Regions from separate parts of the Azospirillum himalayense genome, predicted to be linked through region 1. Evidence: riboswitches for the same ligand, from Rfam matches in the RefSeq annotation. Region 1 holds a riboswitch; each other region holds the start of a gene.
The links. A riboswitch is a leader RNA that binds a small molecule or an ion and turns the genes downstream of it on or off. The one in region 1 is predicted to bind thiamine pyrophosphate.
Positions count from the first base shown of each region.

Region 2: linked by a shared signal. The riboswitch ahead of thiO (glycine oxidase ThiO) and the one ahead of thiC (phosphomethylpyrimidine synthase ThiC) in region 1 are both predicted to bind thiamine pyrophosphate.
Region 3: linked by a shared signal. The riboswitch ahead of ACFPMG_RS21180 (LuxE/PaaK family acyltransferase) and the one ahead of thiC (phosphomethylpyrimidine synthase ThiC) in region 1 are both predicted to bind thiamine pyrophosphate.
Region 4: linked by a shared signal. The riboswitch ahead of ACFPMG_RS18355 (ABC transporter substrate-binding protein) and the one ahead of thiC (phosphomethylpyrimidine synthase ThiC) in region 1 are both predicted to bind thiamine pyrophosphate.

Region 1 is NZ_JBHSLC010000119.1:556-8,393, reverse strand. Features, by position in the region: gene oxlT (oxalate/formate MFS antiporter) at 86-1,384, shown strand; gene thiC (phosphomethylpyrimidine synthase ThiC) at 1,467-3,308, opposite strand; TPP riboswitch at 3,425-3,537, opposite strand; gene ACFPMG_RS33630 (hypothetical protein) at 3,742-3,930, shown strand; gene oxlT (oxalate/formate MFS antiporter) at 4,003-5,265, opposite strand; gene ACFPMG_RS33620 (MFS transporter) at 5,719-6,936, opposite strand; gene ACFPMG_RS33615 (LysR family transcriptional regulator) at 7,041-7,838, shown strand, end outside.
Region 2 is NZ_JBHSLC010000096.1:77,379-85,216, forward strand. Features, by position in the region: gene ACFPMG_RS27155 (DUF2189 domain-containing protein) at 1-576, opposite strand, end outside; gene ACFPMG_RS27160 (acylphosphatase) at 821-1,114, shown strand; gene ACFPMG_RS27165 (hypothetical protein) at 1,410-1,796, shown strand; gene lipB (lipoyl(octanoyl) transferase LipB) at 1,800-2,528, opposite strand; tRNA gene ACFPMG_RS27175 (tRNA-Leu) at 2,654-2,740, shown strand; gene ACFPMG_RS27180 (STAS domain-containing protein) at 2,861-3,163, opposite strand; gene mgtE (magnesium transporter) at 3,461-4,900, shown strand; TPP riboswitch at 4,947-5,050, shown strand; gene thiO (glycine oxidase ThiO) at 5,042-6,211, shown strand; gene thiS (sulfur carrier protein ThiS) at 6,208-6,417, shown strand; gene thiG (thiazole synthase) at 6,638-7,408, shown strand; gene ACFPMG_RS27205 (PaaI family thioesterase) at 7,474-7,838, shown strand, end outside.
Region 3 is NZ_JBHSLC010000045.1:117,724-125,561, forward strand. Features, by position in the region: gene ACFPMG_RS21175 (acyl-CoA reductase) at 1-1,164, opposite strand, end outside; gene ACFPMG_RS21180 (LuxE/PaaK family acyltransferase) at 1,161-2,240, opposite strand; TPP riboswitch at 2,317-2,446, opposite strand; gene ACFPMG_RS21185 (DUF5672 family protein) at 2,776-4,500, shown strand; gene ACFPMG_RS21190 (acetylornithine deacetylase/succinyl-diaminopimelate desuccinylase family protein) at 4,516-5,799, opposite strand; gene ACFPMG_RS21195 (formate dehydrogenase subunit gamma) at 5,874-6,878, opposite strand; gene fdh3B (formate dehydrogenase FDH3 subunit beta) at 7,056-7,691, opposite strand; gene ACFPMG_RS21205 (formate dehydrogenase subunit alpha) at 7,717-7,838, opposite strand, start outside.
Region 4 is NZ_JBHSLC010000036.1:138,657-146,494, forward strand. Features, by position in the region: gene ACFPMG_RS18340 (phytoene desaturase family protein) at 1-1,005, opposite strand, end outside; gene ACFPMG_RS18345 (DMT family transporter) at 1,236-2,132, shown strand; gene ACFPMG_RS18350 (STAS domain-containing protein) at 2,137-2,514, opposite strand; TPP riboswitch at 2,676-2,773, shown strand; gene ACFPMG_RS18355 (ABC transporter substrate-binding protein) at 2,843-3,997, shown strand; gene ACFPMG_RS18360 (branched-chain amino acid ABC transporter permease) at 4,005-4,889, shown strand; gene ACFPMG_RS18365 (branched-chain amino acid ABC transporter ATP-binding protein/permease) at 4,882-6,621, shown strand; gene ACFPMG_RS18370 (ABC transporter ATP-binding protein) at 6,618-7,328, shown strand; gene ACFPMG_RS18375 (hypothetical protein) at 7,488-7,838, shown strand, end outside.

The DNA of each region.
Region 1 (7,838 bases):
GGATAAAGCGAAGCGGTCGGGCACCGAACGCACCCCGCGCGCGCCAGGACAAGAACGAGATCGCGGACCATCCGGGAGGAACCATATGCGCCAAACCGGTGCGCAAAGCGCCCTGCCTGTCGGCGGGCGTTGGATGCAGTTGCTTGCCGGCGTCATCTGCATGTCGATGATCGCCAATCTCCAGTACGGGTGGACCCTCTTCGTCGAACCCATCGACGACAAGCACGGCTGGGGCCGTGCGGCCATCCAGGTGGCCTTCACCATCTTCATCGTCACCGAAACATGGCTGGTGCCCGTCGAGGGCTGGTTCGTCGACCGCTTCGGCCCGCGGATCGTCGTGCTGTTCGGCTCGCTGCTCTGCGCCGCCTCCTGGGCGCTGAACGCGGTGGCGGACTCGCTGCTCGTGCTCTACGTGGCGGCGGCCATCGGCGGCATCGGGGCGGGCGCCGTCTACGGCACCTGCGTGGGCAACGCGCTGAAATGGTTCCCCGACCGGCGCGGTCTGGCCGCCGGCATCACCGCGGCGGGCTTCGGAGCCGGTTCCGCCCTGACGGTGGTGCCCATCGCCACGATGATCGAGACCTCGGGCTACGAGGCGACCTTCATGGCCTTCGGTCTGGGACAGGGGCTGGTGGTCTTCGCTCTTGCCTGGCTGCTGGTCGCCCCGCCCTCCGCTCCCCTCGCCCGCGGCGGCTTCGCCGCACCGCCCGCGCAGCGGCAATACACGCCGAGCCAGATGGTCCGCACCCCGGTCTTCTGGGTCATGTACGCCATGTTCGTCATGGTGGCCGGCGGCGGGCTGATGGCGACGGCCCAGCTCGGCCCGATCGCCCAGGACTTCGGGCTTGCCCACGCGCCGGTCAGCATCCTCGGCCTGACCCTGCCCGCCCTGACCTTCGCCCTGTCCATCGACCGGGTGCTGAACGGGCTGACCCGCCCCTTCTTCGGCTGGGTGTCCGACCACATCGGGCGCGAGAACACCATGTTCATCGCCTTCGCCATCGAGGCGGTGGGCATCGTCGCGCTCAGCCTCTACGGCCGCGACCCGGTGGCCTTCGTGCTGCTGACCGGTCTGGTCTTCTTCGCCTGGGGCGAGATCTACAGCCTGTTCCCGGCCTGCTGCGCCGACACCTTCGGATCGAAGTTCGCCGCCAGCAACGCCGGGCTGCTCTACACCGCCAAGGGCACAGCGGCGCTGCTGATCCCCTTCGCCAACATCATCGCCGACGCCACGGGAAGCTGGCATGCCGTCTTCCTGCTCGCCGCCGCGGTCAACGCGCTGGCCGCGGTGCTGGCGCTGTTCGTCCTGCGCCCGATGCGCAACCGCATGGCCGCCGAATCGCTGGGCGCGCGCAGCGGCCGGAGCGTGACGGCAACCTCCTGACGCTCTCTTCCCCTCCCCCCGCTTGGGGAAGGAGCCGAAGCGAGGGGGCGCCCGCGAGGGCGTCCCCTTTTCGATTCAGTTGCTATTCCGCAGCCTGCCCCTCCTCCAGATAGATCTCCCCGCCCTTGGCGCGGAAGCTCTCCGACATCTCGGCCATGCCGGAGTTGGCGTAGTCCCGCACCTCCTGCGTGATCTTCATCGAGCAGAACTTCGGCCCGCACATCGAACAGAAATGCGCGACCTTCGCCCCCTCCGCCGGCAGGGTCTGGTCGTGGAAGCGCTCCGCCGTCTCCGGGTCGAGCGACAGGTGGAACTGGTCGCGCCAGCGGAACTCGAAGCGGGCGCGCGACAGGGCGTCGTCGCGTTCCTGGGCGCCGGGATGGCCCTTGGCGAGGTCGGCGGCGTGGGCGGCGATCTTGTAGGTGACCACGCCCACCTTGACGTCGTCGCGGTCCGGCAGCCCCAGATGCTCCTTCGGCGTGACGTAGCAGAGCATCGCCGTGCCGAACCAGCCGATCATGGCGGCGCCGATGGCGCTGGTGATGTGGTCGTAGCCGGGCGCGATGTCCGTGGTCAGCGGCCCGAGCGTGTAGAAGGGCGCCTCGCCGCACAGCGCCAGCTGCTTGTCGACGTTGGCCTTGATCTTGTGCATGGGCACATGGCCCGGCCCCTCGATCATCACCTGGACGTCGTGCTTCCAGGCGATCTTGGTCAGCTCGCCCAGCGTCTCCAGCTCGGCGAACTGGGCGGCGTCGTTAGCGTCGGCGATGGAGCCGGGGCGCAAGCCGTCACCCAGCGAGAAGGCGACGTCGTACGCCTTCATGATCTCGCAGATCTCCTCGAACCGCTCATAGAGGAAGCTCTCGCGGTGGTGGGACAGGCACCATTTCGCCATGATCGAGCCGCCGCGCGACACGATGCCGGTGGTGCGCTTGGCCGTCAGCGGGATGTGCGCCAGACGGATGCCGGCGTGGATGGTGAAATAGTCCACCCCCTGCTCCGCCTGCTCGATCAGCGTGTCGCGGAAGATCTCCCAGGTCAGGTCCTCGGCCTTGCCGCCGACCTTCTCCAGCGCCTGATAGATCGGCACGGTGCCGATGGGGACCGGGCTGTTGCGCAGGATCCATTCGCGGGTGGTGTGGATGTTGCGGCCGGTGGACAGGTCCATCACGGTGTCGGCGCCCCAGCGGATCGACCAGACCATCTTGTCGACCTCCTCCCCCACCGAGGACGCGACGGCGGAGTTGCCGATGTTCGCGTTGATCTTGGTGAGGAAGTTGCGGCCGATGATCATCGGCTCCGATTCGGGGTGGTTGATGTTGGACGGGATGATCGCCCGCCCGCGCGCCACCTCGTCGCGCACGAACTCCGGCGTCACATGGTCGGGGATGGAGGCGCCGAAGTCGTCGCCGTCCCGCGCCACCGCCTCGGCCAGCCGCTGGCGGCCCAGATTCTCACGGACGGCGATGTACTCCATCTCCGGCGTGACGATGCCGGCGCGGGCGTAGGCCATCTGCGTGACCGCCCGGCCCGGCTTGCCGCGCAGCGGGCGGCGCCCGGCGCGATCGAAGACGGGCACGGCCCGCGTCTCGCCGACGCGCAGCCCGTCGTCCTCCGGACGGACCTCGCGGCCCTCATAGGCCTCCACGTCGCCGCGGGCCTCGATCCAGGAGCGGCGCAGCTCCGCCAGGCCGCGGCGGATGTCGGTCTGCACGGCGGGGTCGCTGTAGGGGCCGGAGGTGTCGTAAACGCGCACCGGCGGCTCGCCGCCGCCGACATGGATGTCGCGCATCGCCACGCGCAGGTCGGGGAAGCGCTCCCCGGCCACATGGACCTTGCTGGACGACGGCAGCGGGCCGGTCGTCACCGAGAAATGGTCGGACGGCGCGGCCTTCTGGGAAGCGGGGGGAAGAGTGTCGGGCATCTGCAGTGGATCTCCATCGCACATAGGATCGTTGGAGACCCGGGTGTGACGGAGCGGCAGAACGGATGACCGGAGCGGTCCCCAAAAAGGGGTGCGCGATGGGGATGCGCGTGACCGTGGCCCGTTTGTTCCTGTCCCTACGCCGGTACGACCCGGATCAGGTTCAAAGGGTTCGGCGCCTTACGGCATCATCTCAGCCCCGTGCTATGGGGCTCCCCTTGGAACGTGGCCATGCTGAACCATCCGCCCCACCCACGTCAATGCGATTCACGGTCCGATTCACGGCGAATCCAACCCGACCAACGCAATTGACGCGATTCTGGTATCCATTATCTGGTATACAAAATCCTATTGCGCAGCCTGAGCCGGGCGACTATGCTGCATCACAACAACAAGAAGCAACGCCCCCTCCCGAGTGCCCGGAGCCCGTCCCATGCTCGAATCCCAGATGATCGCCTTCGTCGCCCTGGCCGGCCTGATGGGCCACGGCCTGACCCTGCTGATGCGGGAGGACGACGAGTGGAACGCCGATCCGCAGGACGAGCAGCCGGACGGTCTCTGGTCGTCGGACCGCTTCAACCAGTCCGGCGAGGGCCACAACCGTCCCTTCTTCCTGGACTGAAAAAAGGCCGCCGCGCGGGATGCGCGCGGCGGCCGTCATTCGAGACAAGAAACCTGAAGTTTCGCGGGCCGATCAGTGGCCGGGCTGCACCGCCAGCCCACCCGCACCCTGCTGGGCGGCGAGTTCGGCGTTTCGGGCGTGATGCTTGCGCAACATGGGCCGCAGGACCGCGATGGCGCAGAAGGCCGCGATGAGGTCCATGGTGGCGCAGATGTAGAGCACGGTCGCCCAGGTGCCGGTGGCTTCCATCAGCAGGTTGCCCAGCGGGACCAGCAGGGCCGCGACGCCCTTGGCGCAGTAGAGCACGCCGTAGATCTTCGCCGCGTGCTTGGTGCCGAAGGTGTCCGCCGAAGTCGCGCTGAACAGGCTGTACACTTCGCCCCAGGCCAGGAACACCAGACCCGACAGGATCAGGAACATGATCGGGTCGTGGCCGAAGCGGCTGAGCATCAGAATGCCGAGGCCTTCGAAGGTGAAGGCGATGAACATCGTCGCTTCACGGCCGATATGGTCGGAGACGAAGCCGAACAGCGGACGGGAGATGCCGTTCATCACGCGGTCGAGCATCAGCGCGAAGGGCAGAGCCGCCATGGTGATGCCGAACAGGCTGATCGGGGCTTCCTTCACGCCCAGATCATGGGCGATCACGCCGAGCTGGGCCACCGCCATCAGACCGCCCGAGACGGTGCAGATGAACATGAGCATCATGACCCAGAAGACCGGCGTCTGCAGCGCTTCCTTCAGCGTGTAGTCGCGGCGGGACTGCAGGACCTTGGTCGAGGCCTTCACCTGATCCTTCTGCGGGGCGCGCAGGAAGAAGGCGGCGATGAGGATGATCGTGCCCTGCAGCAGGCCGAACCAGAAGAAGGTCGCCTGATAGCCGGAGGAGTGGATCATGTTGGCGATCGGCAGGATCGTCACGGCCGAGCCGGCGCCGTAACCGCCCGCGGTCAGGCCGACGGCGAGGCCGCGCTTGTCCGGGAACCACTTCAGCGCGCTGTTGACGCAGGTGGCGTAGACGCAGCCGACGCCGATGCCGCCGATGGCCGAACCGACATAGAGCATGCCGAGCGAGCCGGCGTAGCTGTCGATGATCCAGGAAAGGCCGGTCATCACGCCGCCGAAGGCGACGATGGCGCGGGGGCCGTAACGGTCGATGAAATAGCCTTCGATGGGGGTCAGCCAGGTCTGGACGACGACGAAGACGGTGAAGGCGGTCTGGATCGAGGCGCGGGTCCAGCCATGGGTGGCCTGGATTTCCGGCACGAAGAGCGTCCAGGCGTACTGGATGTTGGCCGCGGCGACCATGCAGACGATGCCGACGACGATCTGCATCCAGCGCGCGCCGTCGGAGATGGGCGCCTGCGAGCCGCCGGAACTGTTAAAAGCTGGCCTCTGGGATTCTGTCGATCCAACCATCATTCCCTCCCGTGGGATTGCGACGCTTTGATACCGGGCATGAGGGTCCCCTTGGGCGGGCGAGCGGCGTCCGAGCGAGCGTCCGCATCGCCGCGTCATGGGCGGCCTTGTTCCGTGCCGATGTGAGTCATGGTTCAATGGTGCGCTGGAGAGCCGGTCACGCCGTCCCTGCGTTCGTGGCGCTCCAGATACGGCATATGGTATGCCAGAGACATGATTGTTGGCAACACGAACTTTTGGCGTGTTGCGCTTTTCATCCAAAAATTTTTCGGGCTTTCGAAAACCGGACGATCGGGAGGGTCGGCCCCGCCCTGAGGACGGGACCCGATGGCGCTCAATGCGGTCGCGGAACGGAGAGGACGAACGGTCTCAGGTGGCCGCGGAGGTGGCGCGGGACGAGGCGGTGACGGCGAGCGCCGCGATGGCCGCCGCCAGCGGAACGAAGGACACCCACAGCACCGAATCCCAGCCGAAGGCGGCCAGCAGCCCGCCAGAGGCGAAGGACCCCACCGCCATCGTGCCGAACACGATGAAGTCGTTGAGCGACTGCACCTGGGTTTTCTCCTCCGGCCGATGGCACTCCAGAACGAGCGCGGAGGCTCCGAGAAAGCCGAAGTTCCAGCCGACTCCCAGCAGGATCAGGCTGACCCAGAAATGCGCCACGTCGACACCGCCCAGCCCCACCACGGCGGAAGCGGCGATCAGGCCCAGGCCGGCGAACACGATCCGGGACGCGCCGAAGCGCTCGACCAGACGCCCGGTGACGAAGCTCGGGGCGTACATGGCGATCACATGCCATTGCAGGCCGAGGTTGGACACCTCCTGAGACAGGCCGCACAGCCGCATCGCCAGAGGGGCCGCCGTCATGATGAAGTTCATCAGCAGGTAGGAGACGACCCCGCACAGCACGGCGGTGACGAATCGCGGCTGGCGCGCGATGACGCCGAGCGGCCGGCCGCCGGCGGACTCCGCCGCGGTCGGCATCGGCAGCCGCACCCCGACCAGCACCAGGGCGGAGACCGCCGCCACGGCGGCCTGGGCCAGGAAGGTCGCCAGGAACAGGTGCGGCGGCCAGACATCCATGGTGAGGGTAACGAGCTGCGGCCCGATGACCCCGGCGAACACCCCGCCGGCCATCACCGCCGACATGGCCCTTGGCCGCCGCTCCGGTTCGACGCAATCGGTGGCGGCGAAGCGGAAGGACAGGACCACGGCGGCGTAGGCGCCGCCGGGGATCATCGCCGCGCAGAACAGCCAGAAGCTCCCCAGAAGCACCGCCAGGGCGGAGAGCAGCCCGACGAGCACGCCGCAGCCCGTCCCTGCCAGGAAGGCGGCCCGCCGCCCATGCCGCCGCGCGATGGCCCCGGCGGGAATGGTGCAGACCGCCATGCCCACGACGAAGATGGAGAGCGGCAGCGTGGCGAGCGCGGGGCTCGGCGCCAGCGTGTTCCCGACGATGGCTCCCGTCGCATAGACGACCACCGCGTTGGCGCCGGCCAGCGCCTGCGCGGTCGCCAGCCGCAGAACGTTCGCCGTCCCGTGAGGGTAAAGGCCCTGTGCATGAGGGGTGGGGTCGGCTTGGCTCATATCGGTGTCCGGGGATCGTTCGGTGACGGTTGCCCCACACCTACCGACCCGCCATCATGAATGAAAATGGTATTTTCTCATGATTGGATGAATGGGGATCATGAATGCTTGACCGCCAGATTCTCGCGATCCTGCGGGAGGTGGATCGGGCGGGCAGCGTCACCGCCGCCGCCGAACGCCTGAACCTCAGCCAGTCGGCGCTGAGCCACACGGTGCGCAAGTTCGAGGAGCGCTGCGGCGTGGAGATCTGGACGAAGAAGGGGCGCAGCCTCCGTTTCACCCAGGCCGGGCAGCATCTTTTGTCGCTGGCGCAGCGCCTGTTGCCGCAGTTCGAGGACGCCGAACGGGTTCTCGCCGACTTCGCGGCGGGACGCCGCGGCGCGCTGCGGGCGGGCATGGAATGCCACCCCTGCCAAGCCTGGCTGATGCGGATGACCGCCCGCTACCTCACGCAATGGCCGGACGTGGATGTCGACGTCCGCACCGCCTTCCGTTTCGACGGCTTGGCGGCGCTGCTCGACAACGAGATCGATCTGCTGGTCACGCCCGACCCCATCGAAACCCCCGACGTCCTGTTCACGCCGGTCTTCGACTATGAGCTGGTCCTCGTCGTGCACGACGCGCATCCGCTTGCCGCGCGCGGCGTGGCGCGGCCCGAGGACCTGCGCGTGGAGGAACTGATCACCGTCCCGGTCGGCCTGGAGCGGCTGGACGTCTACACCCGCTTCCTGGTCCCGGCGCATTGCCGGCCGCTCCGCCACAAGACGGCGGAGACGACCGACCTGATGCTCCAACTCGTTGCCGCCCGGCGCGGGGTCACCGTTTTGCCGGACTGGCTGGTGCGGGAGGACGGCGCCGGCCTGCCCGTCCGCTGCGTGCGGCTGGGGAACGAAGGGATCGGC
Region 2 (7,838 bases), on a different contig from region 1:
CGCCCAGCCGGCGCGGGTGGTGAACAGCGCCTGGACGAAGGCGTTCCAGCCCTCCGGCGCCAGCGGGGCGAGGGTCGCCATGTAGATGAGCTGCGCCGCCACCAGCCACAGCAGGAACACCGCCGTCAGGATCGCTCCCATCGCCAGGATCGCCCCGAAGGCCGGGGAGCGCGCCACGCCGAAGGCGTCCACCCAGGACACGGGGTCGCCCCGCTCGCGCCGGCGGCTCATCTCATAGAGGCCGACCGCGGCGAAGGGGCCGATCAGCACGAAGCCGGAAGCCAGCGGGAACAGCAGGTGCAGCGCGTTCTCGTCGAACACCACCTCGGCCAGCAGCAGCCCGACCAGCGGGTAGATCAGGGCGATGAAGAGGACGTCGGTGCGGCAGGCCATGAAATCATGGAGCCCTTTCCTCAGCGCGTCGCGCAGGTCGTCGCTGCGGATGCGCCGCACGGTCGGCTCCAGCGCCGCCCGATCCCGCGCCGGCGGGGCGATGGCGTGGCCCGCCTCGGCCAAGCCGTGGGACCAGGATTTGAAGTGAGCCGCTCCCCATTCCGCAGGGTTTCGGATGGTCATGTCCGTTCCTCCCGAACCATTCGTTCAGGGAACGCGAGCCCGCCCGTGCCCGGTCGCGGCCTTCGCTGTCGCGGCCCGGCGGTCACAGGAGATCCCGCGCCCCGCCATGCACGGATGATACGCCGACGAATGGTTGGCGGCACTGTTCATTGGGGGAGGGGAGGGCGCAGGGTGGCGCCGGGTTTTCCGGAACCGGCGCTTGTCCTATTGTCCTGACCGTACGGAGACGATACCGGGGATGGGAATGGCGGACGAGGAAGACCGCAAGGCCGTGCTGGCCCGCGTTCATGGCAAGGTGCAGGGCGTGTGGTACCGCGGCTGGACCGTGGACACGGCCAATCGGCTGGGGCTGGCCGGCTGGGTGCGCAACCGTGGCGACGGCACGGTGGAGGCTCTGTTCGCCGGCCCGGCGGACGCCGTGGACCGGATGCTGGAGGCCTGCCGCCGCGGCCCTTCCGCCGCCATCGTCAGCGACATTGCCGTCGAGCCGGCCCGCGATCCCGGTCCGGGCGTCTTCGAGCAGCGCCCGACGCTGTGACGGTGGGATGGTTAGCGTTCTGTTAGTCCGGCGGGGCTAGGCTGTCGGGCGTGGATGAGGGGTCGGATCGCCTTGCCCCCACCCCGGCCCTCCCCCGCTTTCGCAGGGGAGGGAGGATCGTCCCCTCCCCTGCGAAGCGGGGGAGGGTTAGGGTGGGGGCACTCGGGTCGGGATGAGCGGCAAAAGGCCAAAATCAGCGCTTCGCCTCCTGTGCGGCGCCCTCCTGTCGCTCGGCGTGCTGGCAACCGGAGCCGCCTGGGCCAGGGGGCCGCTTGACCGGACGGAGCCGGGGCACATGCCGCCGGTGCCACCCGGCGGCTACGACCTGCCGCTGTCGCCGCCGGTCGTCCAGTACCCGTTGCCGCCGCAATGGGTGACGATCCGCTCCACCCAGGACTGGCGGCACGCCGGCACCTTCGAGAAGGAGCTGAGCAAATCCTGCGCCTCCCGCCAGTTCCGGGAGCAAATGCCCATGCGCTACCGCGCCATCTTCAAAGGCGAGGTCCTGGGCGTCGCCTTCGGTCACGGCCTGAACCTGCACGACCCGAAGAAGCAGGCGAACCGCAAGCTGATCTACCTGTTCCGCAACGGCGACAGCACCGGCTGCACCATCGTGTCGATCACCAACGAGGATCTGCGCGTCCTCAACGACGCGCAGCCCGCCGGGGCGCCGAAGCGGTAGGGCTCATTCCCCTTCCGGCCCGCCGCCGAAGACCTCCGCGAAGCTGGCGATCAGGGCGGCGTCCACATCCTCCATGGCGACGAGATGGCCGAGCGCGACGATGGAGGTCACCCCATGCTCGCTGATGCCGCATGGGACGATGCCGGCGAAGTGCGACAGGTCCGGCTCCACGTTCAGGGCGACGCCATGGAAGCTGACCCAGCGGCGCACCCGCACGCCGATCGCGGCGATCTTGTCCTCCTGGCCGGGGGCGCCGCCGTAAGGTCCCTTGTCCACCCAGATGCCGACGCGGCCCTCCCGCCGCTCGCCGCGGATGTTGAAGGCGGCCAGCGTGCGGATCAGCCACTCCTCCAGATCCTGGACGAAGGCGCGGATGTCGGCGCCGCGCGTCTTCAGGTCGAGCATCACATAGGCCACGCGCTGCCCCGGCCCATGGTAGGTGAACTGCCCGCCGCGCCCGGCCTGATAGACGGGGAAGCGGCCCGGCTCCAGCAGGTCTTCCTCCCGCGCGCTGGTTCCGGCGGTGTAGAGGGGCGGGTGCTCCAGCAGCCAGACCAGCTCCGGCGCGGTGCCGGCGCGGATGGCCTCGACGCGCGCCTCCATCTCGGCCAGCGCGTCGGGGTAGGGGACGGGCGTGTCGCTGATGCGCCACTCCACCGCCCTGGCCGGGGCGGGAACGGCATCGCCGATGGCGTCGGGGGCGGGCGGAACGGGGGCGGTGAGGTCGGTCATCCCGACGTTATGAACTTTCTTTGGCAAAAACGCGAGACGCCGCTTGATCGGTCGTTGGGGATCTGCTATTCCCCCGCTCCACCCGATGACGGGAGTGATCCTGTCGTCGGTTCTACCAGCCTTGTGCGGTCGTGGCGGAATTGGTAGACGCGCAGCGTTGAGGTCGCTGTGGCAGAGATGCCGTGGAAGTTCGAGTCTTCTCGACCGCACCATCCCCCCGAAACGGGGGATCAGGCAAACAAACGAAAAGCCCGCCGGTCCATCGGACCACAGCGGGCTTTTTCGTTTTCAGGCCGCCCGGATCAGGGCTGTTTCTTTCGGGCCGCTCCGCCTCAGCGGAACTCCACATACTGGTCGAGCGCCACGCGCCGCATGGTCTGCACGATGTAGGGCTGCGCGTTGTGCACCGTCACCAGCCCCTTGGCGTCGCGGCAACGGTTGGCAAGGACGAACAGCATGCCGATTGCCGCGGAGTCGAGAAAGGTCAGATAACGCAGGTCCAGCCGCACCTCGGGCCGCGCGCCGATGTCCCAATCCGCCAGCAGGTCGTGGAACTTGCGGCTGTCGTCGTAGGTGAAACGCCCCGACAGCATGATCCCCTCCTGACCGTCGATGTCGGTGTAGGCGTACTCCATCGTCACATCCGCTGGCCGGTGGTGTCGGTTCTTCTCGGGCTGCGCGAGGTGGAAAGCCCCGCGCGCATTATGGGTGCACGAATTGTGAAGCCCGCGCAAGCAATTGCGCGCAAGGCCGGAGGGCCCGGACCGGTCCGCCGGGCTGGACAAAACAGCGGCACACCTATATTCGGTGGGCGCCCCGGCGGGATTCCGCGAGGGCTCCCCACCAACCCGCAAACGCCGGTGCGCCATGGTCGGCCGATCGCAGGACCATGCCGTCACGCCGCATTGCCATCGTAAAGGGAGGGTGCCGCCATGCACACCGACCGCCAGGAACCGGATCGTATCCAGGACGATGTGCCGCACCCGGCCGAACGCCCCGCCCCGCCCCGCGAGGACGGCGAGGAGGAGCGCGCCTACGGTGTTGAGCCGGAGTTCGTGGAGGAGATCGTCGAACGGCTGCACGCCGGACGGCGCGACGATCTGCGCGCCGAGCTGGACACGCTGCACCCTGCCGACATCGCCGACCTGATCGAACAGCTCGGCCACGACGACCGCGAGGCGCTGGTCGGCGTCCTGCGCCCCGACTTCGACGGCGAGGTGCTGAGCTACCTCAACCCCGATCTCCGCGAGGAGATCGTCGAGCTGTTCGAGCCGAAGGAGCTGGCCGCCGCCGTCGCGGAGCTGGACACCGACGACGCCGTCGACGTCATCGAGGACCTGGACGAGGACACCCGGCGCGAGGTTCTGGAGAATCTGCCGGCCGCCGACCGCGCGCTGGTCCAGGAGAACCTGACCTACGACGAATACACCGCCGGCCGCCTGATGCAGCGCGATCTGGTGGCGGTCCCGCAGTTCTGGACGGTGGGCAAGACCATCGATTATGTCCGCGCCACCACCGATGAGCTGCCGGAGGACTTCTACGACATCTTCGTCGTCGATCCGATGCACCGGGTGGTCGGGGCGGTGCCGCTGTCGCGCCTGCTGCGCCAGAAGCGGTCCGTCCGCATCGCCGATCTGGTGACGGAGGAGGTGGACACCATCCCCGCCACCATGGACCAGGAGGAGGTGGCGAACCTGTTCCGCCAATACGCCCTGGTCTCCGCCCCCGTGGTGGATGCCGGCGGGCGGCTGATCGGCGTCATCACCGTCGACGACGTGGTCCACATCATCGACGAGGAGGCCGAGGACGACATCGGCAAGCTGGGCGGCGTCGGCGACACCTCGATCTACCGCTCGGTGCTGGAAACCTCGCGCTCGCGCATTTCCTGGCTGGGGCTGAACCTGTTCACCGCCTTCGCGGCGGCGGGCGTCATCTCGCTGTTCGAGGCGACCATCGAACAGATCGTGGCGCTGGCCGTGCTGATGCCGATCACCGCCTCGATGGGCGGCAACGCCGGGACCCAGACGCTGACCGTGGCGGTGCGCGCCCTGGCGACGCGCGAGCTGTCGTCCTCCAACGCGCCCCGCGTGGTGGGCAAGGAGGTTCTGGTCGGTCTGCTCAACGGCGCCGTCTTCGCCACGCTGGTGGGGGCCATCGCCGCAACGTGGTTCGAGCCGATGATCGGCTTGGTCATCGGCTGCGCCATGGTCATCAACCTGTTCGTCGCCGGGCTGTGCGGGGTGCTGATTCCCATCGGGCTGGACCGGCTGGGCGTCGATCCGGCGGTGGCGAGTTCGGTCTTCCTGACCACCATGACCGACGTCATCGGATTTCTGTCCTTCCTGGGGCTGGCGTCGCTTTTGTTGTTGTGACCAACGAAAAGGGGCTTGCCAAAGGCGGCTCTCTTCCGGATGATCCGGGCATTGGCTGGGGTGCCGTGCGGGATGCGCTCGCGCGGCTGAGATCACACCCATCGAACCTGTCTGGATAATGCCAGCGAAGGGAGCCGCCGCATGGTATCCGCGCCCTTATTTCATTCTGATTCCGCAAAACCCACCGTCGCCGTGATCGGCGCCGGGGTGATCGGCCTGTCCATCGCCTGGAGGCTGGCCGCCGCCGGCTGCCGGGTCGAGGTCTTCGACCGCGGCGCCGCCGGCCGGGGCGCCAGCCACGCCGCGGGGGGCATGCTCGCCGCCTGCGTGGAAACCGAACCCGGCGAAGAGAACCTTCTGCCGTTGACCCGCGCCTCGCAGGACCTGTGGCCCGCCTTCGCGGCGGAGCTGGAGGCCGCTTCCGGCATGGCGGTGGACCTGCGCGGCGAAGGCACGATGGTCATCGCGTTGAACGCCGACGATGCGGCCAAGGTGCGCTTCCTGCACGACTTCCAGACCAAGCTCGGCCTGCCGGTGGAATGGCTGAGCGGGGCGGAGGTGCGGCGGCGCGAGCCCTATCTCCAGCCGGGCGTCGCCGGCGCGCTGTTCTGCGCCGGCGACCATCAGGTCGACAACCGCAAGGTCGCCGCCGCCCTGCACGCCGCCGCCCTGCGGGCCGGCGCCGTCGTGCACGAGTACGCCGAGGTGTCCCGCATCGAGGTCCGCGGCGGCCGGGCCGTCGGCGTCCAGGTCGGCGACCGGTTGTTCGAGGCCGACCGGGTGGTTCTGGCCGCCGGGGCGTGGTCGGGCTGGATCGACGGGCTGTCCCCGGCGGTGCGTCCGCCGGTGCGCCCGGTGAAGGGGCAGATGCTCTGCCTGCGCATGGACGCCCGGCTGCCGCTGCTGCGCCATGTGGTGTGGACCCCCGGCACCTACCTGATCCCGCGGCTGGACGGGCGGCTGCTCGTCGGCGCCACGACGGAGGAGCGCGGGTTCGACGACCGGCTGACCGCCGGGGGCCAGTTCGCCCTGCTGGAAGGGGCGTGGCGCGCCCTGCCGGGCATCGCCGAGCTGCCCATCGAGGAGGCGTGGGCCGGTTTCCGTCCGGGGACCCGCGACGACGCCCCGATCCTCGGCCTCTCGGAGGTGGAGGGGCTGGTCTACGCCACCGGGCACCACCGCAACGGCATCCTGCTGACCCCGGTCACCGCGGATTCGGTGGCGAGGCTGGTCCTGACCGGGGAGGCCGATCCGGTGATCCGTCCCTTCGCACTCGACCGTTTCGCCCAGCCCAAGGGAGCCGCGGCATGAGCGCCCGCATCCGTGTCAACGGGCGGGAGGAGGACCTCGCCGTCCCCACCGTCGCCGCCCTGCTGGCCGGGCGGGGGATCGCCGCGGGCACACGCGGGGTCGCGGTCGCCCTGAACGGCGCCGTCCTGCCGTCCCGCCGCTGGGACGAGACGCCCCTGTCCGCGGGCGACGCCCTGGAGATCATTCGCCCCGTACAGGGCGGCTGAGCTTTCCACCCGCCGCGCCCTCTCGATCGTTATTCCCGCAAAGGCGGCGCCCAATCCCTCTCCCGTCCCGGGAGAGGGGGCCCGCGCAGCGGGCGGGTGAGGGTCATGCGAGGATCAAGGCGCTGATCCTTGGCGGCACCCTCACCCTTCCCACGCTTCGCGCGGGTCCCTTCCCTCTCCCGGGGCGGGAGAGGGGATATCAATTATCGAGGAAACATCCATGAACGACACGCTCACCATAGCGGGCCGTGAGTTCCGCTCGCGCCTGTTTCTCGGCACCGCCGGCTACCCGAACCAGCAGGTCATGCTCGACGCGCTGGAGGCCAGCGGCAGCGAGCTGGTCACGCTGGCCATCCGCCGCATCAGCCTGGACGGCTATTCGGAAAGCCTCGTCGACGTCATCGGTGACCGCGCCGGGCTGCTGCCCAACACCGCTGGCTGCCTGACCGCCAAGGAGGCGGTGCTGACCGCGCAGCTTGCCCGCGAGGCGCTGGGTGTGGACTGGATCAAGCTGGAGGTCATCGGCGACCGCGAGCTGCTCTACCCCGACGTCGAGGAGCTGCTGCGCGCCACCGAGGAATTGGTGGCCGACGGCTTCACCGTTCTGCCTTACTGCAACGACGATCCGGTGACCTGCCGCAAGCTCGCCGATCTGGGCGCGGCGGCGGTGATGCCGCTGGGCGCCTTCATCGGCTCCGGCCTGGGCATCCGCAACCCGCACGCCATCGAGACGATCTGCGCGCGCAGCCCGGTGCCGGTGGTCCTGGACGCCGGGATCGGGACGGCGTCGGACGCCGCCCTGGCGATGGAATTGGGCTGCGCCGCCGTCCTGCTGAACACCGCCGTGTCGAAGGCGCGCGATCCGGTGCGCATGGCGGCGGCGATGCGCGACGCGGTGGCGGCGGGGCGGGCGGCCCGTCTGGCCGGGCGCATGCCGAAACGCGCCTTCGCGGAGGCGTCGAGCCCGCAGCTCGGCTTGATCGGAACGTAAGGCTGGCGCAGGGTAGGGCCATCTGATTTCACCCACCCCCGAAAACGATCAGAGAGACCCGAGACGTGCCCAAGACCTTCGAACCGCGCGATCCGGACTGGGAGACGCGCTGCCGCGCCAGCTTCGCGCTTCAGCCGATCTGCAAGACGCTGGGGATCGAGCTGACGCGGCTGGAGCCCGGCTTTTGCGAGATGCGCCTGCCGTTCCGCGCCGACCTGACGCAGCAGCACGGCTTCTTTCACGCGGGCATGGTCAGCACGCTGGCCGACAACGCCGGGGGCTACGCCGGCTACACGCTGATGCCGGCGGGCAGCGAGGTCCTGGCGGTGGAGTTCAAGGTCAATCTGATGGCGCCGGCCAAGGGCGAGGTGATGATCGCCCGCGCCCGCGTGTTGAAACCGGGCCGCACCCTGACCGTCACCAGCGTCGA
Region 3 (7,838 bases), on a different contig from region 1:
CAGCCCGCAGGGCGAGAGGCCGTCTGCGGCGTCGGTGTAGGCGACGGCCCAGCTTCCCGCCGGATCGCCGAGCAGGGCACGGCTGGGGTCGGCAAAGCCCTTCGTCTCCTCCGCGTTGCGCCAGGACGCGACGCCGCCCGCCTCGCCCATCGACAGGGGGCGGCGCGGGAACTTGCTGCCCAGCGCGTCCAGCTCGTGCGCCAGATAGCCGGCGAACTCCCGCGGCGACACCCGCCCGCCGCGCTCCACGAAAAAGGTCTGGGGCGAGTAGCAGCCCTGCTGGTCGTAGCGCGCCACGTCGTAGGCCGCCTGCCGCGCCACCGCGCCCGCCTTCCCGGCGTCGAGCGCGGAGCGGGCGACCATGCCGAAGCTGATCTTGTGGCCGTAGGGCAGGAAGCGCGTGGTGATCGGCACCCGCGCCCGGATGGCCTCCAGCGCGTCGTTGCCGCCATAGGCGACCACCGTGTCGGCGCGGCCCAGCCACGCCCGCTCCGTCGCCGCGTCGCCGCCCTTCCACCAGACGATGGCGATGCAGTCGGCCAGTTGCGGGTCGATCTCCGCCAGGATCTGCGCGAACCAGCCGGCGAACAGCGGCTCGGCGCTCGGCAGCTTGCCGACCGTGCCGGCCTTCACCAGCAGGCCGGAAATCAGGCTCCACAGCGGCAGGCCCGGCACGTTGCCCGCCCAGACATGCAGCAGCAGCTCCGGCCCGAAGGCGCGGGCAAAACCGCCCTTGGGCACGGGCTGGAAATCGTCGAGCACCGCCGGGTTGGCGAAATCCTCGGCGATGAACTTCCGCAGCTCCGGCCCGCGGAAGGTCTTCAGATAGCCGGTCAGCCCCAGCCGGACCATCTCCCCGTCGTAGCCGGTGACCAGAGGCAGCAGACGTTCGGCCTTTCGCCGCCACGGGTCGTCACGGTCGAGCAGCCGGGCGACGGCGCGGTCGATGGCGGCGGCGATCTGTGCGACGGTGCGGCTTCTCAGGTAAGTCCGCGCGTTCGTCCGCACCCGCGTTGCCAATTCAGCGATCTGCGCCTCGCTCAGCACCGGCACCGCGACGTCGAGCGTCTCGGCGCCGCGCCGGAAGGTCAGCGTCCGCCAGTCCACGGCGTCGGCGGACAGCCCCGGCAGATGCCCGGCGCGCTCCATCAAGCCAACGGTCATGAGGCCCGCGCCGCTTTGAGGAAGTCCTCGACCGCCATGGAGCAGCCCTTGGCGTCCGCCCCGTCGGCCCGCCCGAGAAGCTGGAAGCCGCCCTCCACCTCCACCCCCGCGTCCTCGGTCAGGATGGCGGAGGCGCAGTTGAAATGGGCCAGATCGTGATGGACCAGCACGCCGACGCTGCCGCGCGGCACCTCCTGCCCGGTCAGCGGGTTGATGACACGGCTGCGTATCCAGTGCGGGCCGGACTTCACCGACGGGCAGGTCTCGTTGCCGTCGTCGTAGAACTGGGTGCTCAGCTCGGTCATGCCGTACATGTTGATGCACAGCCGGCGCGGCACGCCGAAGGTCGCGGACAGGCGGCCGTAGAACTCCTCCGCCGCCATCTCCCGCGACTGGCCCTTGAAGCCGCCGGTGTCGAGGATGCGGCTTCCCGCCGGCAGGGCGAAGCTCCGCCCCCGCTCGGCCAGCGCGTCCATCAGATGCACGACGCTGAAGCTCGCCCCCAGCAGGGCGTAGGGCTCGCCGGTTTCCTCGGCGTGGGACAGCGCCGCGATGGCCCCGTCCACGTCCAGCCCCGCGTCGGAGACGAAATAGCGGCTCTCATCCGTCCCGAACGCGCTCTTGGCCAACGCCAGATAATGGGCGAGCGAGGAGTTGGGCATCGCCTGCTCGGTCGGGAACAGGATGCCCATGCGCAGCCGGTCCCATTCACCCATGAAACGGCGGCGGAAATTGACGGTCATCGAGCGGTCGTAGACCGCCAGCGTCGGGTGGTGGCTCTTGCCGCGCACGCCCTTGGTGGTGCCGCTGGTCATGAAGACGTGCGGGCATTCCTCCGGCGGGCGTCCGCTCAGCGTCAGGTCCTTGAAGGCGCTGATCGGCACGGCGGGCACGTCGCGCCAGCTCTTCACCGTGCGCAGGGTGCGCGCCCGCTGGGTGGCGAAGCGGCGGTAGGGGGCGTTGGTCTCGAACTGGTGGGCGAAGACGGCCAGCGCCATACGGTTGAACGCCTCCTCGTCCGCCTCTCCGGCGGCGATGAAGGCCAGCAGGTCTTCGACAAGTCGGGCTTCGGTCACGTCCGCACACACCTTTTGCAGCGCCAACAAACTGTTGCCGGGACAAGCGGTGTCTGGATGGAATGGGGGTACGCCGTGCCGCCCTTCAGTCCCGTCCCTACGCCGGTATGACCCGGATCAGGTTCGATGGGTCACCGCGTTGTCCGGATGAAAGCGCCGGACCGGCGGAGTCTCAGCCTCCTAGCGAGGCCCCCCAGGGAACATTCGCAAGCTAAGGGACCGGCCCCCGCCCGTCAAGGAGGTCGGGTTAACGAACGGAAGCATTGCCTTTGGAGCCCCTCTCCCGTCCCGGGAGAAGGAAGGGTGAGGGTACCGCCGAGAATCGGCGCCTTGATCCTTGCATGACCCTCACCCGCCCGCTCCGCGGGCCCCCTCTCCCGGGGCGGGAGAGGGATTTGACGTCGAATGCGACGCCCCCGCCCGTCAAGGAGGTCGGGACCGAAGGCGACCAACGCCGCCCGTGGCAGCCCCACAACCGCCGTGATAGGATCCGCGCCCGCGGGCGGCTGAAGCCGGCGGCAGAACGGGGAACGGCATGGTGAGGATCGACGACTGCACGCTGGTGTTCGCCGACACGGCGAACCACGCCCTGGTCGAGATGGCCATCCGCGACAGCATCGCCGCCTGCCGCTTCTCCAGCGTCCTGCTGCTCTCCGACAGCGACCCGAAAATTCCGGGCGTCGATTTCCACCGCATCGCCCCGATCCACGACATCGACGACTATTCGGACACGATCAACGTCCGCCTGCGCCGGCTCGTGACGACGGGTCATGTCCTGATCGCGCAGTGGGACGGCTTCGTTGCCGACCCGCAGGCCTGGACGGAGGAGTTCCGTGCCTTCGACTACATCGGCGCCCGCTGGGGCTGGTACCAAGACGGCATGACGGTGGGGAACGGCGGCTTCTCCCTGCGCTCCGCCGCCCTGCTCGACCGGCTGCGCGACCTGCCCTTCGAAGCCGGCATCCCCGAGGACCACGTCATCTGCCGGACCGAGCGCCCGGCGCTGGAGAAGGCCGGCATCCGCTTCGCCCCGGAGGCGGTGGCCGACCGCTTCGCCTTCGAACGCACGCCGGTGCCGGGACCGGCCTTCGGCTTCCACGGCCTGTTCAACTTCGGCAAGGTGCTGGGCGACCGCGCGCTGGAGGAACGAATCGAGGTCATGGACGGCCCGCTTCTCGACAGGCGCGACTACACCGACCTGATGACCAGCCTCGCGCTGTCCGGACGCAAGGCCCCCTTCACCTCCATGGTCCGCAAGCTGGTGGCGCGGCGGGACGAGACGTTCCTGCGCTCCCAGATCACCGAATGGACGACCGGCGTGCAGCGGGATTATGTGCTGGCCCTGGCCGACGCCGTGCAGACGACGGCGGCGCCGGGGTCGCGCTGGCCGGCGGTGGCCGCGCCGCAACGCCGCCAGCCGAAGATCTACGACTGCTTCACCTTCCACAACGAACTCGACCTTCTGGAGCTGCGCTTCCGCGAGCTGTACGACACGGTCGACCAGTTCGTGATCGTCGAGGCCAAGCAGACCTTCACCGGCGCGCCCAAGCCCCTGCATTTCATGGAGGAGCGCGACCGCTTCCTGCCCTTCCTGGACAAGGTGAAGCTGGTCGTCGCCCCCGACTTCCCGGAAACCGACAATCCCTGGGTGCGCGAGCGGGCGCAGCGGAACGCCATCGCGCTCGGGCTGGACAAGGTGGAGCCGGACGACATCGTCGTCGTCTCCGACGTGGACGAGATTTTGCGCGCCCGCTCGGTCGCGTCGCTGCGCGACAGTTCGGCGATGATCGCCGGGTTCCGCGTGCCGCTGTTCTACTTCAAGGTCAACTTCATGAACGTGGAGGGCGAGAACTTCTCGGTCTTCCCCGTCGCCGTCCGCGGGCTGATGGCCCGGATGACCACGCCGCAGCAGATCCGCGAGAGCCGTGGCACGCTGGACCGCTACACCCCCGAGACGCGTCCGCCCTACGTGGACATCCTGCCCCACGCGGGCTGGCATTTCTCCTACATCGGCGACGACGCCGCCATCCGGCACAAGATCCAGAGCTTTTCGCACCAGGAGCTGAACCGCGACGACATCCTCGACGGCATCGACGTGCCGCGCTTCCTGGCGGAGGGCAGCGACCTCTTCAACCGTCCCGGCTACCGCTGGCAGTCCGTGGAGCTGAACGACTATTTCCCGGCAAACCTCCTGGGGGAGCGCGAACGCTGGGCGGACTTCATCGCCGAGGAGGTCGGCGGCCGGGTCACCTGGAAATAGCCGGCGCTCTTTGCCCTACACCTCCCGCCGCAGCAGCGACAGGGCGGCCATCGCCATGACCTGCGCGGAATGGACCATGTCGTCGATGTCCACATACTCGTCGGGCTGGTGGGCGAGGTCGAGGATGCCGGGGCCGTAGGCGATGCAGTCCTTCAGATGCCCGACCCGCGCGATGTGCTTCTGGTCGTAGGTGCCAGGGGACACCACCTGCGCCGCCGGGCGGCCCAGCACCGTTTCGATGGCCGCCCCCACCGCCCGCACCACCGGCGCGTCGGCGTCGGTCAGGGTGGGCAGGAAGGCCAGAACCTCGCGCAGCTCGTAGTCGAAGCCGGGGCGCTCGCGGCGCAGATCCTCCAGGATGCCGGTGATCTCCGCCCGCACCTCCTCCGGGTCCTCCTCGATCAGGTAGCGGCGGTCGATGACCATGCGGCAGCGGTCGGGCACCATCGGGCTGGGCAGGCCGCCGTGATCCTCGGGCTGTCCGCCATGGATGGCGTTGATGTTCAGGGTGGACTGCCGCGCCCCTTCCGGGACCACCGGCATGGCCGTGCGCTTGGCAGCCAGCCGGGGGATCAGCTCCGTCTCGATCCGGTGCAGCACGGCGCCCATGTGGCGCACCGCGCAGTTGCCGAGAAAGGGCATGGAGCCGTGCGCGACGCGGCCCTTGGTCTCGATCTCCGCCCACCAGACGCCGCGGTGGCCGATGCACACCCGGTCCACGTTCAGCGGCTCCGGAATGATGACGTGATCGACCCGCGGGCGGGAAAAGTAGCCGAGCGTGGCGAGATGCCCGACCCCGCCGTAGCCGCCGGACTCCTCGTCCACCGTGCCGGAGATTTCCAGCGCGCCGGGAAAGGGGATGCCCGCCTCCAGGATCGCTTCCACGGCGATGACGGAGGCGGCGATGCCGCCCTTCATGTCGCAGGCGCCGCGGCCGTAGACGCGCCCGTCCTTGACCACCCCTTCGAAGGGATCGACCGTCCAGCCCTGGCCGGCGGGCACCACGTCGATGTGGCCATTGAAATGCACGCAGGGGCCGGGCTCACGACCCTCAATGCGGGCGACGACGTTGGTGCGCGGGTAGCGGTCGCTGTCGCCCGGCGCCCCGTCGGCCCGCACATACTCCACGGCGAAGCCGCGCCCGGCCAGCCGCCGGCCGAGGAACTCCGCGCAATCGGTGTAGACGTCGCCGGGCGGGTTCACGGTGGGGATGCGGATCAGGTCGCGGGTCAGCGCGACGAGGTCGTCGCGCCGCTCCGCGATGCGGCGGAACAGCGACTCCCGGTGGTCGAGCGGCATGCATCACCCCCACGCACAATTCGTCGCGCGGAAGGATCGGTCATGCCGACGCGCCTGTCGAGAGGTTCCGCGCCTCACTCCGCCGCGTGATGCCGCAGCCGTCCGTCCTCGTTGGCGCGGCCGTTGCGGATTTGCTCCTCGTACCAGCGGCGGTGGTGGTCCTTGGCCCAGTTCTCGTCCACCACGCCGCGGCCCATGGCGTCGAAGGCGCCCTCCATGCCGATGGTGCCGATGTAGATGTGCCCGATGATCAGCGCGATCATCAGCGCGGCCACCACCCCGTGCGCCACATGCAGGATCTGCATGCCGCCGATCCCGGTGACGGCGAAGGGCATCATCAGCAGGAAGCCGGTGAGCGACAGCGCGAAGCCGCCGAACACCACCGCCCAGAAGACGCCCTTCTGACCGGCGTTGAAGCGCCCGGCCTCGGGATGCTCGCCGGACTTGCTCAGCACGCCGCCCAGCGTCTTCAGCCAGACGAGGTCGGCCTTCTCCGGGATGTTGTCGCGCACCCACAGCACGAAGATCATCACCAGCCCGAGGACGAAGGGCACGCTGAAAAAATTGTGCATGTACTTGCTGGCCTCGGCCAGCATCGTGAAGTTGGGGTGGCCGATCAGCGGGATCAGCAGCATGCGCCCGAAGGTCAGGATCAGCCCGGTCAGCGCCATCAGCAGGAAGCTGACCGCCGTCGTCCAGTGGGCGAAGCGGTCCATGCCGCTGAAGCGCGGCACCGGACGCCCCGACCGGCCGCCATGGATGCGGATGGTGCCGCGGATCAGGTAGAAGATCGCCAGCACCGCGATCGGCCCCAGGATCAGCGCCCCCGCGATGATCTTCAGCCAGACCATGCGGAACTCGCGCCATTCCCGCCCCTCCGGCTGAACCAGGACGCCCAGCTTCTCGTCGGGGATGCTGACCCGCCCGGAGAGCTTGCCGTCCGGCGTCTGGTAGAGCTGCACCTCGTCCTTCGAGGTCGGCGAGTTCGGCCCCGGCGTCTGGTAGAACTGCGCCTGCACCGCCGGGGCGGCGAGCAGCAGAACGAACAGGACCAGCAGGGGGCGCAGGAGCTTCGTCATGTCGCGTCCTTCCCTAGAGAGTGTGCGCTTCGCGGGGTGCTGCGTCGGGACAGCCTTGCCCCCACCCCGACCCTCCCCCGCTTCGCAGGGGAGGGAGATGATCGCAAAGCGGCGGCAGTCCCCTCCCCTGCGAGAGCGGGGGAGGGTTAGGGTGGGGGCATCACGTCCCCACCCCGCTCAGCTCCCGCCGGTGCCCTCGCGGCCCGGACTGAAGGCGTCGCCGCGGTCGTTCTGGCCATAGGCGGTGGACCAGCCCCAGGCGCCGGAGCCGTAGCCGCGGCGCACCGTCCGCTCCTTGTAGATGTCGGCCAGAACGTCGCCGTCGCCGGCCATCAGCGCGCGGGTGGAACACATCTCCGCGCAGAGCGGCAGCTTGCCCTCGGCAAGCCGGTTGGTGCCGTATTTCTGGTACTCCTCCATCGTGTTGTCCGCTTCCGGGCCGCCGGTGCAGAAGGTGCATTTGTCCATCTTGCCGCGCCCGCCGAAGTTGGTTGCCTGCGGGTACTGCGGCGCGCCGAAGGGGCAGGCGTAGAAGCAATAGCCGCAGCCGATGCACAGATCCTTCGAGTGCAGCACCACCCCGTCCGCCGTCTGGTAGAAGCAGTCCACCGGGCAGACCGCGGCGCAGGGCGGGTCGTTGCAATGCATGCAGGCCATGGAGATGGAGCGTTCCCCCGGCACGCCGTCCTTCAGCGTGATGACGCGGCGCCGGTTGATGCCCCAGGGGATGTCGTGCTCGTTCTTGCAGGCGGTGACGCAGGCGTTGCACTCGATGCAGCGTTCCGCGTCGCACAGGAATTTCATGCGGGCCATGGTCGTCTGTCCTCCTTGCGGCGCGTCAGGCCGGTTCGACGCGGCACAGCGTCACCTTGGTTTCCTGCATGAAGGTCATCGGGTCGTAGCCGTAGGTCGTCACCCCGTTGGCCGGTTCGCCCAGGACGATGGGGTCGGTGCCCGGCG
Region 4 (7,838 bases), on a different contig from region 1:
GCAGCCGCGGTAGAGGTCGCGGTAAACCCCGCGCATCTCCTCCAGGAAGGCGGCGGCCCCGGCGGCGCTGCCGGGATGCTCCCGCGCGATCAGGGCGGCCAGCGCCGCGGCGTCGTTGGGCAGCGGCTCAAGGACACCGCTTCGGACGATGCCGCGGCTCACCGGCTGCCAACGCACCCGCTCCGCCACGCCGACCGTGCGCAGCAGATGCCCGACCGGACCGTCCGCACGGGTGCCGCTGACGTCGTGCACGCCGGCGTCGAAGATGAAGCGGCCCGTCGTCCCGTCGCGCAGCCGGACCTTGCGGTCCCAGGAGGAGCAATAGCCGCCAGGGCGGTCGTGCGCCTCCAGAACGGTGACGCGAACCCCGGCCTCCGCCAGCAGGGCCGCCGCGGTCAGCCCGCCGATGCCGGCGCCGACAACGACGACACCATTCTTTTGTCCGAGGACGGCGGGCGCGGGCCAGGGGTGAGGCTCCCGCTCGGCCAGCCGGCGGGCGACGGCCCGGTTGACCAGCCAGTCCGGCAATCGGCGGCTCCCCAGCAGGCCGGCCAGCGTGGCGAGGGCGGAGGTGAAGACGCCGACCTCCGCCGCGACGGCGAAGCCGGCGGCGCCGGCCAGGAAGACCACGCCCCACAGCGCGGTGACCGCCTTGTTGACGGCGACGAACTGCGGCAGGTGCCACAGACCGGGCGGTGTCGTCTCGCGGGCATAGGGCAGGGTGAAGGGACGGCCCAGCGCGAGCGAGGCGAAAGCCATGCCGGCCAGGGCGAGATGGATGACCAGACCCATGTGCTCCAGCGGCCCGGTGAGCAGCAGCGCGGCGAAGAAAGCGACCGCCACCAGTTCCGGCGCCTTCAGCGAACCCCGCCGCCGGTCATGGGCGCAGAGCGTCAGGCTGAGCAGCAGGGCCGCCAGCGCGGACGCCGGATGGCCCGCCGGCTGGAGGACGCCGAAGGCGATCCAGGGCGAGACGCCGACGAGGATGCGGATCGATTGGAGCATAGGCTTTGACGGGAGCATGGCGGACCCTTGCGGTGGTGACGCCCGCCAGACTGTCCAACGCATCGGCCGGGGCCAGCGCCGATCCGCGAAAGGCCGGCTTCGCTTCGCCAAACGCCCGAACGTCGATTCACGAAGCGTGAAACGCCGGCGTCCCGCGGGCGCAACTGCGCGGGCCAGACCTGCGGTTGCGGCATTGGGCAGGGTTCAGGTTGCTCATATACTGTGCAAACATGACCCAAGCCGCCGCTCTTCCCGCTGCCACCGCCAGCGACGACACCCGCCGCGCCATCGGCTGCTTCCTGCTGGCCATCTTCCTGTTCGCGGGCATGGACACGCTCATCAAATATCTGAGCGGCGGCTATCCGGTGGCGCAGCTCATGTTCGCGCGGTCGGTGGTGGCGGTGGTGCTGGTCGGCGGCATCTCGGTGGCGCGCGGCGGCTGGGGCGGGATGCGCACGCGGCGCCCGATCGCCCACGTCTTCCGTTCGCTGGCCGGGTTGCTGTCGATGGGCTGCTTCTTCTACGCCTTCAAGCACCTGCCGCTGGCCGAGGTCTATGTGCTGAGCTTCGCCGGGCCGCTGTTCATTACGGCGCTGTCCATGCCGCTGCTTGGCGAGCCGGTGGGATGGCGGCGCTGGGCGGCGGTGCTGGTCGGGTTCGGCGGCGTGGTGGTGATGGCACGCCCGGAGGCCGACGCGCCGCTTCTGCCGATCCTCGTCGGTGTGGCCGCGGCCTTCTTCTACGCGCTGGCGATGATCGCGGTGCGCGGCCTGTCGCGGACGGAGAGCAACACGGCCATCGTCGTCTATCTGCTGCTGACCACCACGGTGGTGAGCGGCGTGGCGGCGATCCCCGACTGGGTGCAGCCGGGCGGGTTCGACCTCGGGCTGATGCTTCTGGTCGGCACGCTGGGCGGCGCGGCGCAGGTGCTGATGACCCAGGCCTTCCGCCTGGGCCGCGCCGCGGTGGTGGCGCCCTTCGAGTATACGGGGATGATCTGGGCGACCCTGCTCGGCTTCCTGGTCTTCGGCGACGTGCCGACCCCCACCGTGTTGGCCGGGGCGGGGATCATCATCGCCAGCGGGCTCTATATCCTGTATCGGGAAACGCTGCGCCGCGGCGGCTGACGGGTCAGGCGGCGGCGGGAAGCGCCACCCCGCCGTCGATGACGAGCGGGGAGTCCGTCAAGGCGATGATCCGGCTGCGCTCCAGCACGCGCCGGATTCGCGGCGGGTGATTCTCGAAGGCAATGGCGCCGCCGCGGTCGAGCACCGCGTTGCGGAGCGCCAGCAGAATGCCGATGCCGCAGGAATCGAGGAACTCCACCCGTCCCAGATCGACGCGCAGGGTCAGGGCCTGCGCGTCCGCGGCGCGGCGGAGCAGGGGCGTCAGGCCGGGCAGGGCTGCGTGGTCGATCCGCCCCGACAGGACAGCGCGCAGCCCGCATCCGCCCTGCGCCGTGGCGAAGGGGTGCAGGACGACGGTGCTGTGCGACGGGGTGGCCCGCATGCTTCGTGACGACTTTCCGGTTGGGGCGACGGTCCAGCGCGGGCCGGGAGCGGCGGAAGGAACCACGGGAAGCGCGACTCCCCGGTGTCTGTTGCGTTGCGAAATTGTGAAAAGGCGCCGGGCCGCCGCTTGACAGCCGCGCGCCGGGCTCACACTGTGCACACGAACGGCTGGGGTGCCTGCCGCAAGGCGGGCTGAGACCACACCCATCGAACCTGATCTGGGTCATGCCAGCGAAGGGAGCCAAGCGTTCGAGGCTGTGCCGCCGCTACACCCCTGGCCTCCTCGTCCTCGCGCGGTTCTTCGCCGGGCAGGAGGAGACACATCCATGCGGCGCTTCCTTTCCATCCTCTCGGCAACGGCTTTTACGGCGGCCTTTTCGGCGTCCCTCCTGTCCGGTGCGGCGCTGGCGGGCGAGGCCTCGGTCCCCGTGCTGGTGCCGCTGACCGGCTTCCTGTCGCTGGAGGGGACGAGCCAGCGCAACGGCGCCGTCCTGGCGCTGAAGGACGCGCCCGCGGGTGTGGCGGTGCGGTCGGAGGTGATCGACACCGGCACCTCGCCGGAGGCCGCGGTCACGGCGCTGGAGCGGGCGGCGGGCGGCAAGGTCACCGCGGTGGCGGCCAGCATGCTGGGCACGCAGATGCTGGCGATGCTGCCGCTGGCCCAGGATTACGGCATCCCGCTGATCACCGTGTCGGGCACGGCGAGCATCACCGAGCAGGGCAACCCCTGGGTCTTCCGCTTCTTTCCCGGCGACGCCGTGACCAAGGAGGCCCACGCCCGCTACGTGACGGAGGAGTTGGGCAAGAAGCGCCCGGCGGTAATCTACCAGACGACGGCCTACGGGCAGAGCGGCAAGGCCCATCTGGAGCAGGCCTTCAAAAAGCTCGGCGTCGAGCCGGTGTTCGAGGAGGGGGTGGACCCCGCCGCCAAGGATCTGCTGCCGGTCCTGACCAAGGCGCTGGCCGCCAAGCCCGACGTGCTGGTGCTGCATCTGCATTCCGGCCCGACCGCCCTGTTCATCCGGCAGGCGGCGGCCAACGGGGTGGCGGTGCCGATCGTCGCCGGCTCCGCCATGCACCAGCCGAGCACGGCGGCGCTTCTGGAGCCGGCCGAGCTGAAGGGCGTCTGCGCCGAGACGGCGGCCTCGCCGGTCTCCGGCGGCAGCCCGGAGGTGGAGGCCTTCACCGCCGCCTACCGCGCCGCCTTCAACGCGGAGCCGGATGCCTTCGCGCTCGGCCAGTATGACGGCATCCGCATGGTGCTTGCGGCGGTGCAGGGCGGTGCGGACAGCGCGGAAGCGGTGCGGAAGGCCCTGTCCATCGGGACCCACCGGGGCCTCGCCATGACCTACAAGTCGGACGGCAAGGGCAACATGGCGCATTCCGCCGTGATCGTCTGCTACGACGGTGCCTCGCGTGTGCCGGCGATCGCCAAGCGGTACGACAACGTCACAGGCGTGGTGACCGGGGCGGTGAAGTGAGCAAGCCTTGATCACCCTGCAACTTCTCGTCAACGGCCTGGCCCTGGGCGCCGCCTACGCGCTCGTCGCGCTGGGCTTCGTGCTGGTGCTGAACGCCACCGCGGCGGTGAATTTCGCGCAGGGCGATCTCGTGATGGCCGGCGGGCTGCTCGGCGTGGCGCTGGCGCCCTATCTGCCGGGGTATCTGCCGCTGCCCGGACTGCTTCTGCTGCCGGTGGTGCTGGTGCTGATGGCCGGGCTGGGGCTGCTGCTGGCGGCGGCGGCCTATCTGCCGCTGCGCCGCCGCCCGCCGGTGGCGGTCTTCATCAGCACCATCGCGGCGGGCATCATCCTGCAGAACGGCGCCTCCGTCCTGTTCGGGCCGGAGCCGCGGGCGGCCCCGCCGCTGCTGAGCGGGGGGACGCTGGACCTCGGCGGGCTGGTGGTGGCGGAGCAGTCGCTGGCGATCATCGCCGTAGCGGCGCTGCTGATCGCCGGGCAGCAGTGGCTGTTCGGGCGGACCCAGCTCGGCCGCCGCCTGCGCGCCACGGCGCAGGACCCGGAGATGGCGCGGGCCTGCGGCGTGCCGGTGGCGGCGATGATCCTGATCACCTTCGCGCTGGGCACCGCCTTCGCCGGAGCGGCGGGGCTGCTGCTCGCCAACCGCTACTTCGTCACGCCGACGGCGGGCGGCGACCTGATCCTCAAGGCCTACATCGCCGTGACCATCGGTGGCTGGGGCTCCGTCCCCGGAGCGGTGGCCGGCGCGCTGCTGATCGCGCTGTTCGAGGTGGGGGTGTCGTCGGTGCTGTCCTATCCGGTGGCGCTGGGGCTGCTCTACGCGACGCTGCTGGTCATCCTGCTCGCCCGCCCTCAGGGGCTGTTCGGTGAGGCGGCGCGGCGCCGTGCGTAAGGGCGTGCGCAAGTTGCGGGCGCTGGCCCCCACCCTGACCCTCCCCCGCTGGGCGGGGGAAGGAATGATGCTTGCGGTGCTGGTGGCGTACGCGCTGCTGTACGCGTCGCCTTACGGGCTGCGCGTGCTGACCGTGGCGGGGGTGTACGCGCTGGCCGCCATCGGGTTCCAGATCGTGTTCGGGCTGGGCGGGGCGCTGTCGCTGGCTCACGGCGCCTTCTTCGGGATCGGGGCCTACGCGACCGGCATCCTGGGCAGCCAGTGGGGGTGGGGCTTTGCCGCGACCTTCCCGGTGTCGCTTCTGGTGCCGCTGCTGCTGGCCCTGCTGGTCGGGCTGCCGGTGCTGCGGCTGGAATCCCATTACTTCGCGCTGGCGACGCTGGGCATCGCGCAGGTCGTCCATTTGCTGGCGGTCAACAGCCCCGGCCTGACCGGCGGCGCCAACGGATTGCCGGGGGTGCCGGGCATCGTCCTGTTCGGCTGGGCGGTGCCGCGCGGCCTGCCGCTGGCGGCGGTGGTCTGGGGCTTCGTGGCGCTGGGCGGGCTGGTGGCCTGGAGGCTGGCGCGCGGGCGCTGGGGGCGGGCGCTGACGCTGGTGCGCGACGACCCGCTGGCGGCGGGAACGCTGGGTCTGGACGTCGGCGGGCTGCGGCTGGCCGCTTTCGCGCTGAGCGCTGTCTATGCCGGGGCGGCGGGCGCCTTGGCCGTGCACACCCAGCGCGTCGTCTCGCCGGAGGTGCTGGAGTTCCCCGTGATGGTCTCCGTCCTGACCATCGCTGTGGTCGGCGGGCGGGGGCGGGTGGCCGGGGCGATCCTGGGTGCGGTGCTGCTGCTCCACCTGCCGGAGTGGTTCCGCTTCCTGGAGCGCAGCTATCTGATCGTCTACGGCGTGGCGCTGCTCGCCACCATCGTGCTGGCGCCGCATGGGCTGACCGGCCTGCTCGACCGGCTGTTCCCGACCCGCCCGGCGCCGGAGCCGAAGCCCGAAGCTCCGCCGGAGACGGCCATCCCGACGGGGCCGCTGTTGCGGGTGGAGGGGCTGACCAAAAGCTTCGGCGGGGTGCGGGCGGTGGACGGCGTGTCGCTGATGCTGGAGGCCGGGACCATCACCGGGCTGATCGGCCCCAACGGTTCCGGCAAGACAACGCTGGTCAACCTGATCTCCGGCCTTGAGAGTCCGGATGGCGGGCGGGTGCTGATGGGCAATGTGGATTTGGCGGGACAGCGGCCCGACCGCATCGCCCGCGCCGGGATCGCCCGCACCTTCCAGGCGGTCAGCCTGCCCGAGGGCGCCAGCGTCCTGGCCGCCGTGGCCGCGGCGCGGCTGGAGCGCGACGGCTCGATCGCCGAAGCCGAGGCCCACGCCTTGTGGGCGCTGGAGCGGCTGGGCGCGGCGGACCTCGCCGCCAAGCCCTGCGCCGGACTGCCCGCGGCGCTGCGCCGCCGGGTGGAACTGGCCCGCGCGCTGGCCCGCCAGCCCGCCGTCCTGCTGCTCGACGAACCGGCGGCGGGGCTGACCGACGGGGAGAAGGCGGAACTGGCCGGTCACCTGCGCGCCATCGTCACCACCGGCACCGCGCTGCTGGTGGTGGAGCACGACATGGGCTTCCTGCTGCCGCTCGCCGGCCATGTGCTGTGCCTGGATCAGGGGCGCCCGCTCTACGCCGGCCCGCCGGAGGGGGTGCGCAGCGATCCCGCCGTGGTCGCCGCCTACCTGGGGGAGGGGGTATGACGGGGACTCCCCTGCTGCAGGTCGAGGGGCTGACCGCTGGCTATGGCGGGGCGGTCGCCGTGGACGGCCTGTCGCTGTCCGTGGCGGCAGGCGAGGCGGTGGCCCTGCTTGGCGCCAACGGGGCGGGCAAGTCGACGCTGCTCAAGGCCATCCTCGGCCTCGTCCCGGCGATGGGTGGGCGTATCCGACTGGCGGGCGAGGAGATCGGCGCCCTCGCTCCGGAACGGCGAGTGCGCCGCGGCCTGGGCTATGTGCCGGAGGGTCGGCGCGTCTTCCCCGGCATGAGCGTGCGCGACAATCTGGAGGTGGCGAGCTGGCTGGGCCGGGCCGAGCGCGTCCGCGACCTGGAGCGCGTCTTCGCCCTGTTCCCGGCGCTGGAGGGCAAGGCCGAGGAGCGGGCTTGGCGCCTGTCCGGCGGGCAGCAGCAGATGCTGGCGGTGGGCCGCGCGCTGATGGGCCGACCGCGGGTCCTGCTGCTCGACGAGCCCTCGCTCGGCCTGTCGCCCAAGCTGGCGGGAGAGGTCTTCGCCGCCGTCCGCGCCATCGCTGGAACCGGAACGGCGGTTCTGGTCGCCGAGCAGAGCGCCGCCCGCGCCCTGTCCGCCGCCGGGCGCGTCGTATTGCTGCGCCTTGGCCGGGCGGTTCATGACGGACCGGTGGAAACCCTTCCCGGCGACGCGCTGCGCGACGCCTTTCTGGGCGGCTGACGGGCCGGGGAACCGGTTGCCGAGGGCGGCGCCGGACGCAATTCGGCATTGCGGCAACAGGCCGGGATCTTTGTCGTGACTTTCTCGTCTTGCGCTTGCCGATCCCGGATGGCGGGGCTAGCTTCCGGCGTCGCCCTGCCCGTAAGGATTACCTCTGCCATGCTGGACAAAGCCGTCGCTGCTGCACTCTCCTCCCTTCTTCTGCTGGGCGCCGCCGTTGCCCACGCCGATGGGACGCAGGTGGCGGAACTGGTCCCTGTGAACCCGCCGACCATGTATTACCCGGCGCCGTCCTCCGGACCCGCGCCGGCGCCCCGCACCGTTGCGCCGTCGGCTCCGGCCGCCGCCGACCCGACCGAGAAGACCGGGCCGGCCGAGCTTGAGGACGGCTGGGAAGGCGGCCCGTCGCGCGACCGGGACGGCAAGTTCGCCTATTGCGCCATCGAGGGCCGCTTCGACACCGGCCATGTCCTGATGATCGCGCGCAACGTCAAGGGCGAGGTCAATCTC